DNA from 2 places in the Halalkalibacterium halodurans genome. Region 1 is predicted to be linked to the other one. Evidence: predicted binding sites of a transcription regulator. Region 1 holds the regulator's gene; the other holds the start of a gene.
The links. Region 1 encodes CtsR, which represses protease genes until heat stress. Its sites were predicted from a motif close to ATGGTCAATAAAGGTCAAACA; they were not measured.

Region 1 (4,433 bases):
ACGATGAATTTTACCATGGATTTGCCCGGATTAAAAGGTGTGAAGGTCACAAAGATGGAGGAACGAGAGGACTTTATCGCGCTCCATGTAGAAATGCCGCGAACGCCTCATCGTTGCCCATCCTGCGGGAAGAGAACCGAGAGAATCCATGATTACCGCATCCAAAAAGTTCAACATCTCAAGCTCTTTGAACGGTGGGTGTATCTATTCTATCGAAAGCGCCGGTACGCGTGCAGATGCGGGAAGCGGTTTGCGGAGAAAGCCTCTTTTGTAGAGCGATATCAGCGTCAGACAGTGGAATGGAATCAAGCGTTTCGCTTACGGCTCATTCAAGGGAAGAACTTTACGGACACAGCGAATCAATTCCAAACGTCCGTGACAACTGCCATGCGCCGGTTTGATCAATTGGCGGCCCCCCTCGTGAAGAAGGTGGATCACCTTCCTCCTCGGATTGCGATTGATGATTACAAAGGGGATACGAATGCGGGGAAATATCAAGTAATCATTGCGGATGCAGATACACGGAAGCCACTGGATATCTTACCGGATCGTAAAGCCGATACGCTTAAACGATATCTTCAAGAGAAGGGTCATCATGTAAAAACGGTCGTGATGGATCTTAGTTATACCTTCAAGTCGGCTGTTCAAAAGGCCTTAGGCCACCCGCTCATCATTGGGGATCCGTTCCATTTCTGTCGTTACATCTACTGGGCTCTGGAAGGGGTTCGCCGCCGAGTGCAAAAAGCGTTCCATCCGTATCATCGAAAACGATGTAAACGGATCAAACATCTGTTTCAGAAAGAGAGAGAAGGACTGGATGATAAGCAAAAGAAGAAGGTGGAGCGGTACTTAGAGCTATCCCCTGATTTAAGGGAAGCGTATGAGCTAAAAGAACATTTTCGTCAGTGGTATCAAGAAGCGAAGATGCAAGGAAGGGAAGGACGAATGAGCGAGGTGAAACAAGGGCTCTACGCCTTTTACCGAAGAGTGGAGGCGAGCCCGTTAAAGGAGTTCCACCGAGCCATTCAGACGCTGAAGAACTGGCAGACCGAGATCTTGAATAGCCTCGCGTTTGGCTTAAACAATGGTTTTATTGAAGGACTGAATAATCAAACGAAGGTGATTAAGAGAAATGCCTTTGGTTTTCGGCGTTATGATCGCTTGCGAAACCGTATTCTCTTGCATCATCAATTCAAACATCAGACATTCGGGGTAGGATAAGAGGGGCTCGCCCTCCTATGCCACCCCAACATTTGACTAAGAACCCAAAAAGTAAAATTGTTTCTACAAGGAGGACCAAGAGATTTGCGGAAGCAAGGGAGAGACGGACTGAGCGTATACCAACATACGTGACAGGAGGGAACGAGCGTAGCTGACAAAAAAGCGCGCCGGTCATCTGAAGTAGAAAAGGCGCTGAAGAGCGTTGGTCCGAAGGAGCAGAGTCATCGAAGGAAAGCCGATGGTCACACCATGAAAAAGGCGACAAAGAAAAGCGTCATGTCCCCCCTGCGAGACGACCCCATTCTCTTCGTAAACATCGTGAGAAACGACAGAGCGAAACGGTGTGGTAGAAGACCCCCGTAGGAGAGAAAGGGGGAGCCCAAGGACGCTGCCAAGCAGAAAGCACAATCCAGTCGGGTTATGCTTTTTTAGTATGTGAACAACCATACTAAAACTAAGAACTCCAATGGAAGCAAAGTCCCCCAAACGTCAACAGGGGACCTTTTAATGCTACGCTAAATGGATGAAATGAAGTGTTAACAATACATTAGATAGAAAGGAAGCTACAAACTCAGGGAATCTTGTAATATAAGCGAATGGAGTCGAATCATAGATGACGATTGTTCTGCATTAGGAGAATGAAGCGGTGAAAAAAAGGGCAATACTAGCTGATGTGAATTCATTGACACTGAGACAATATGGATTATAATAAAATTAGGTCAAAGATAGTCAAAGTCAATCCAATTGAACAAATTATTTGGAAAAACGTAACATAAGAAAGGGGAGAAGGGGGGCTTTTATGGATGAGGAATATCTCAGATATCATTGAGCAGTACTTAAAAAACATTATATTGCAAAGTGAAAAAGAGCTAATCGAAATTAAGCGAAGTGAACTAGCTGAACAGTTTCAATGTGTCCCTTCACAAATAAATTATGTAATCAGCACCCGATTTACCATTGAAAAAGGATATCTTGTTGAGAGCAAAAGAGGTGGAGGGGGATACATCCGAATCATGAAAGTAAAACCCCATGAAAACTTGTCGCTCTTTGATCAATTAGCCCAGTTAATAGGGAAGGGTATTAGTCAACAAGGGGCAGAAGGTATCATCTCCCGACTGTTTGAAGAAGGGGTAATCTCCAAACGAGAGACACGGCTGATGCTAAGTGTCATGGATCGGGCTCATTATCATACGACGGTGAATCATCGTGATGAAATACGGGCCAATCTGTTGAAAGCGATGATCGAAACATTGAAATATAAAGATGAGCGATAAAACCAACATGAGAGGGGTGGTTTGATTGAAATGTCAAGAATGTCAACAGCGCCCGGCCACACTTCATTTTACCAAAATCATTAATGGTGAAAAGACAGAGTTTCACATTTGTGAGCAATGCGCTAAGGAAAAAGGCGAGCATTTCCCGGGCTCCAATAGCTTTTCCATTCATCAGCTTCTATCTGGACTACTCGACTTTGAACAACCTAAACCGCAAGATCCACAAGCACAACAAACAATTAAACGTTCTCTTACATGCGAAAAGTGTGGGATGACGTACGAGCAATTTGCAAGAGTAGGACGCTTTGGTTGTGCTTCCTGCTATCAAACCTTTAGCCCTAAGCTTGACCCTGTGTTTAAGCGGGTGCATAGCGGGAATGTAGCTCATAGAGGAAAAGTACCGAAGCGAATCGGTGGAGGAATAGAGATTAGACGACAAATTCGTGCACTAAAAGAAACATTGAAACAGCACATTGAACGAGAAGAGTTTGAAGAAGCTGCCCTTGTGCGCGATCAAATCCGTTCACTTGAACGAAAAGTCAGTGGGGGGGAAGGGTAGTTATGTCTTTACAGCGTTTTATAAGTGAGGCCATTAGCCCGTGGATGAAAAAAGATGGCCCCGATTCCGATATTGTGTTAAGCAGTCGAATTCGTTTAGCTCGGAATCTCCAGTCATTCCGCTTTCCGCTCTTAGCCACAATCGAAGAGTCCAAGCAGCTTGTAGAGCATGTTAAAAACCATTTAGCTGAAAGCTCTTATCATACGAACCGATTTGAGCTTTTATGCATGGATGATATGAAGCCCAATGTAAAAAGGGTGCTCGTTGAAAAACATTTAATTAGCCCTCACCTAGCAGAAGAGTCAAAGCACGGTGCGGTGATGCTAAGTGAAGACGAGTCCATCAGCATTATGATAAATGAAGAGGATCATTTACGCATCCAATGTCTATTTCCCGGATTTCAATTAAGCGAAGCTCTCGTGTTGGCAAGCGGTATTGATGATTGGATCGAAGGGAAAGTGGATTATGCCTTTGATGAAAAACGTGGTTATCTTACAAGCTGCCCAACAAATGTTGGAACTGGACTTCGGGCTTCCGTCATGATGCACTTACCGGCCCTTGTCATGACCCAGCAAATTAATCGGATTTTACCTGCAATTAATCAACTGGGATTGGTTGTTAGAGGAATTTACGGGGAAGGTAGCGAAGCATTAGGTAACCTATTTCAAATTTCAAACCAAATGACGTTAGGAAAATCAGAAGAAGACATCGTTGAGGATTTACGAGGGGTCGTTATGCAGCTGATCCAACAAGAGCGGGCGGCACGGAAGCGGCTACTTGAAAGCTCAAGACTGCAGCTTGAAGACCGAGTCTACCGTTCCTATGGGATCTTGGCTCATAGCCGGATCATTGAATCAAAGGAAGCTACGCAAAAGCTTTCCGATGTTCGGTTAGGAATTGATTTAGGTTTACTTAAAGGGGTTTCCGGCAACATCCTGAATGAACTTATGATTTTAACTCAACCAGGGTTTTTGCAGCAATATGCGGGCACTGTGCTTACGGCAGATCAACGTGATGAAAGGCGGGCCGCATTGATTCGGGCAAGACTCAAACTAGAAGACGAATCCAATTAACTTCGGAGGTGGATAGATATGATGTTTGGTCGTTTTACAGAACGTGCGCAAAAGGTGTTAGCACTCGCGCAAGAAGAAGCCATTCGGCTAGGCCATAACAACATTGGCACAGAACATATTTTGCTTGGATTAATTCGTGAAGGCGAAGGAATTGCCGCCAAAGCTCTACAAGCGTTAGGGCTTGGACCGGAAAAAATACAAAAAGAAGTAGAGACGCTAATTGGGAAAGGCCAGGATGGTGCGAAAACCATTCATTATACGCCACGTGCCAAGAAAGTCATTGAACTATCTATGGATGAAGCGAGA
Region 2 (4,433 bases), 2.1 Mb from region 1:
CTAGTTTTCCAAGAGCGTGAGTCATATTACCCTTTGTTACGAGCAGACGCTCTGCTAGCTCTTGCTGGGATAATGGCTGGTGCGTTCCAATTTGAACAAGAAGGTCAAATTGGGAGATTGAAAGCCCCCACTTTTTTAAATGTTGGTTGGATCGCTTATTGCTCTGTAAATAAAATCTCGCCAGTCGAAACCAGAGTAAAATGCCTAGACGTTCATTTCTTCGTTCGTTCACCGACTAGCCACCTCCGTTCTTTCCACATCAGTTTAGCATTAAACTTAACATCTGTAAATTATTTTGCTCCCTTTCCTAAGACTCAGAAACTACAGTGTTACGCTCGTTTTTTTCGATGGCTTTTTTCTGTCACCTTTATGCATGTCGCTTGTTGCAAACAACACACCCGTTAATGTTAAAATACCACCAACGACCGAAACATATCCTGGAATTTCGTGTAGCCATAGCCAAGATAGAACCATGGCGAGAACAGGGGTGATGTACAAAATAATCGTTGCTTTAGATGCTCCCGCCTTCATCGTTACATACGCAATGGCAAAGTAGGGAACGACAGTAGGAAATAAGCCCAGATATACGACAACCATCGTATGAGATATGTCGGCTGTTTGTATGCTCATCCAAAGACCTGGAGCAAAAAACAACATCCATAAACTACCATATATTATCGTATACAGCGTAAAAGGCAAAAATCCGTATTTCATCAAATACTAAGGTTTTACACGTTCATTAGAAATGGAAAATCGATGCAACGGAGATAACGAAATCACGGACATCCCTTCCATTGATAGGAACTATCGGGAATTCACCTACAGTTTTCCCATCCCTACTTAAAAGCGATCCCCAGTTATGAAGGGGACCGCTTTTAAGTAAGCTCTTCTACTCATCACGTAGGGCTTCCTTTGCTAACATGGCGATCGTCATATCCTCGCTCGGAGGATTGTGCAAGCCAGCGCGCATATCACGATAGTACCGTTGCAAATCATGATCCATATGCAAACTGTGAGCACCAACAATACGCATCGCTATATCCACGACACTCAGTCCGTTATTGATAACCGTTACTTTTGCCATCGCTAGCTCCCTTTTCATTTCCTCTCGCTCCAAGTCAGAGCTTTCATCCCACTGTCTAGCAACCGAATGAAGAATGGTGCGACTTTGCATAAGAAGCATCGCCATTTCTCCGATTTTTTGCTGTACATGGGGTAACGTTGAAATCGTTCCGTCTAGTGTATTTGGTGAATACTGCTTCGCAAAGCGAATCGCCTCATCATAAGCCGCCTGACTAATGCCAAGATAGCATGCCGGAATATGAAGAAGCCAACCTGCTGCTTTTTTCATTCCAGGCTCTATTCGTTCCATAAGCGCTTCTAACGGTAAACGAACATGATCAAGGACAAGGTCGTGACTTGATGTAGCCCGCATGCCAACCATGTTCCACGTCTCATCAATCGTGACACCTCTTGCGTTCATCGGGACTAAAAATTGCCCCACTTCATTTTCACCTGCAATGGTGGCCGTCACCAACGCGTAATCCAACGCTGGTGCCATACTCGTAAACGTCTTTCTCCCTTGGATAACCCACTCTTCTCCACTTTTTGTCGCTGTCGTCGTGGGCTTCCCGCCGCGGGCTGGACTGCCTGTCGCTTTTTCTGTCGCCGCTGAATTCAATAGAATTTGCTTGTTTGGGATTTGCTCACAAATCAAGCGGTACTCCGGCTTTTTCCACTGTGCAGTAGCCCTCCATTGAAAGATTTGACCGACGTGCCAGCCAATCGACAAAGCTGTTGCACCATCAAAACGGGCAATCGTTTCTTGATGTTTCATCATTTCAAGCAGTGTTATTTCTAGGCCACCGAAAGTCCTCGGCAACGCCAAGCTAGGATAGCCAATCTTTTTCAACGCTTCAATATGAGCAAACGGGAACGTGCTTTCCTGATCATGAATTCGCGCCCCCTCTTGAAACGCTGAGGCCACTTTTTTCGTTACCGTAAGTCGCTGCGCTTCCGTCTCACATGTCAAAAGGTCCATCGTCTTTCCTCCTTCAGTTCCTTCTTCTACTGTAGCAAATCTAGTCACTTCCATCGAATGTTTTGATTGGTTTTCTAACAATATCTCCAAAAATTTCTTTTTAAAAATCCTTGACAACTTTGAATTCCTTCGTTAAATTAATAGTCAAAGATAGTCAAAGTCAAATTTCGTATATTTAAAAGGTCAAAGTTAATCAAAGTCAAAAAAATAAATGAGGAGGTATGTATGATGAAATGTCAACAATGTCAAACCAATGAAGCGACTGTCACTTTGCACGTAAAGATTAATCAATCCAGTCAACAACTTCATGTTTGTTCAAGCTGCTATCAACAGATCGAGCAGCCATTTGGTTTCTCCGACTTTTCTTCATTTGACGACATGTTTAAGCAATGGATCGGTTCTACTTCTTCTTCCATGAATGGAAGCGATCAACCTGTAAGCCCTATCGCAATGAAATCAAAAACAAATCATAGCGGAGGTGGTTTTTTAGATCAGCATGGTCGAAATGTAACGGCAGAAGCAAAAGCAGGACAAATCGACCCTGTTATTGGACGTGACCAAGAGGTTGAACGGCTGATCCAAATTTTATGCCGCCGTACGAAAAATAACCCTGTGCTGATTGGAGAAGCTGGTGTCGGGAAAACGGCGATTGTCGAAGGCTTTGCTCGACGAATCGCCGAAGGCAACGTTCCGGCGAAAATGAAAAACAAGGAAGTGTACGAACTTGAGCTATCCTCTCTCGTGGCAGGAACGAGCTATCGCGGCCAATTTGAAGAAAAGATGGAGCAACTCGTCCGTGAACTAGAAGCGCGGGACGACGTCATCCTCTTTATCGATGAAATCCATATGGTCGTAGGTGCAGGTGCTACGTCTGAAGGCTCAATGGATGCCGGAAATATCCTGAAACCCGCCCTTGCTAGAGGACAATTGCAGATCATTGGTGCAACTACTTTAAACGAATACCGTAAAATTGAAAAAGATCCGGCCCTTGAACGTCGCTTTCAACCAATCACAGTTAAGGAGCCGACACTTGAAGCAGCGATTGAGATTTTAAAAGGGGTGCGACCCATCTATGAAGCTTATCATCACGTAAGCTACCCTGATGATGTGCTTGAAGCGTGCGTTCGCTTATCCGATCGATACATTCAAGATCGTTTCTTGCCAGATAAAGCGATTGATTTAATGGATGAGATTGGCTCAGCGCTCACTCTTACATCTGGTCCTACGACCCTTGATGAACTAAAGGAACGCCTTGCTGAAATCACAAAAGAAAAACAACAGGCGACGGCACAAGAAGATTATGAACGCGCAGCCAAACTCCGTGATGAGGAAAATTTGTTACACAAGCAAATGAATGAAAACCGTGCGGAAAAAACTGAAGTTACTGTTGCAGACATTCAAGGGCTCATTGAAAAACGGACAGGCATTCCTGTTCGCAAGCTGCAAAAAGCAGAGCAAACGAAAATGAAAGATTTGCACAACCGTCTCGCTAGACAAGTGATTGGTCAGGCAGAAGCGGTTGAAAAAGTAGCAAAAGCGATCAAACGGAGCCGTGCTGGATTGAAGCCGAAAAATCGCCCGATTAGCTTTATGTTTGTAGGACCAACAGGTGTTGGTAAAACGGAACTGACGAAAACACTAGCCCAAGAATTGTTTGGCTCAAAAGAAGCGATGATCCGCCTCGATATGAGTGAGTTTATGGAAAAACACTCTGTCTCTAAACTAATTGGATCACCTCCAGGTTATGTCGGACATGACGAAGGCGGCCAATTAACAGAGCAAGTTCGCCGTAAGCCTTACAGCATCATTTTGCTTGATGAAATTGAAAAAGCGCACCCTGATGTTCAGCATATGTTCTTGCAAATCCTTGAGGACGGACGTCTCACTGACAGTCAAGGCCGAGCCGTCTCCTTTAAAGATACGGTGATCATTATGACGTCCAACGCAGGTGTTGGTGTCAAAAAAATAACCGTCGGCTTTGAGAAGAATGTGGAAACACAAAATAAAGCCGGAATTCTTGAACAAATCAACCAATACTTTAAACCTGAATTCTTAAACCGTCTTGATGCGATTATTGAGTTTAACCATCTCACAGAGGAAGATCTTATGCGAATTGTTGACTTGATGCTACAAGACTTAGGAGACCGTCTAGCTGAACAAGATATATCCCTTACTGTCTCTGAGAAAGCAAAAGCACAACTCGTTAAAATTGGCTCTGACCGTGCATTTGGCGCGAGACCATTGCGCCGGGCAATTCAAGACCATGTCGAGGACAGCATAACCGAAAAGCTGATCGATGAAGAAAGCATCAACGCCATTCATGTCGATTATGATGTCGTTCAACAATCGTTCACTTTCGCGTAAAACCCGCGTCATTTAGCGCGGGCTTTCT

Region 2: a site for CtsR is predicted at 2,182-2,202, ahead of FED51_RS11215 (ATP-dependent Clp protease ATP-binding subunit). Genes of this name have one in related genera too.

The regions. Positions count from the first base shown of each region.
Region 1 is NZ_CP040441.1:136,371-140,803, forward strand. It holds gene FED51_RS00665 (ISL3-like element IS651 family transposase) at 4-1,221, shown strand; gene FED51_RS00670 (CtsR family transcriptional regulator) at 2,025-2,495, shown strand; gene FED51_RS00675 (protein-arginine kinase activator protein McsA) at 2,521-3,054, shown strand; gene FED51_RS00680 (protein-arginine kinase McsB) at 3,057-4,127, shown strand; gene clpC (ATP-dependent protease ATP-binding subunit ClpC) at 4,146-4,433, shown strand, end outside.
Region 2 is NZ_CP040441.1:2,320,120-2,324,552, forward strand. It holds gene FED51_RS11200 (MarR family winged helix-turn-helix transcriptional regulator) at 1-232, opposite strand, end outside; gene FED51_RS11205 (DMT family transporter) at 322-714, opposite strand; gene FED51_RS11210 (acyl-CoA dehydrogenase family protein) at 890-2,041, opposite strand; gene FED51_RS11215 (ATP-dependent Clp protease ATP-binding subunit) at 2,270-4,405, shown strand.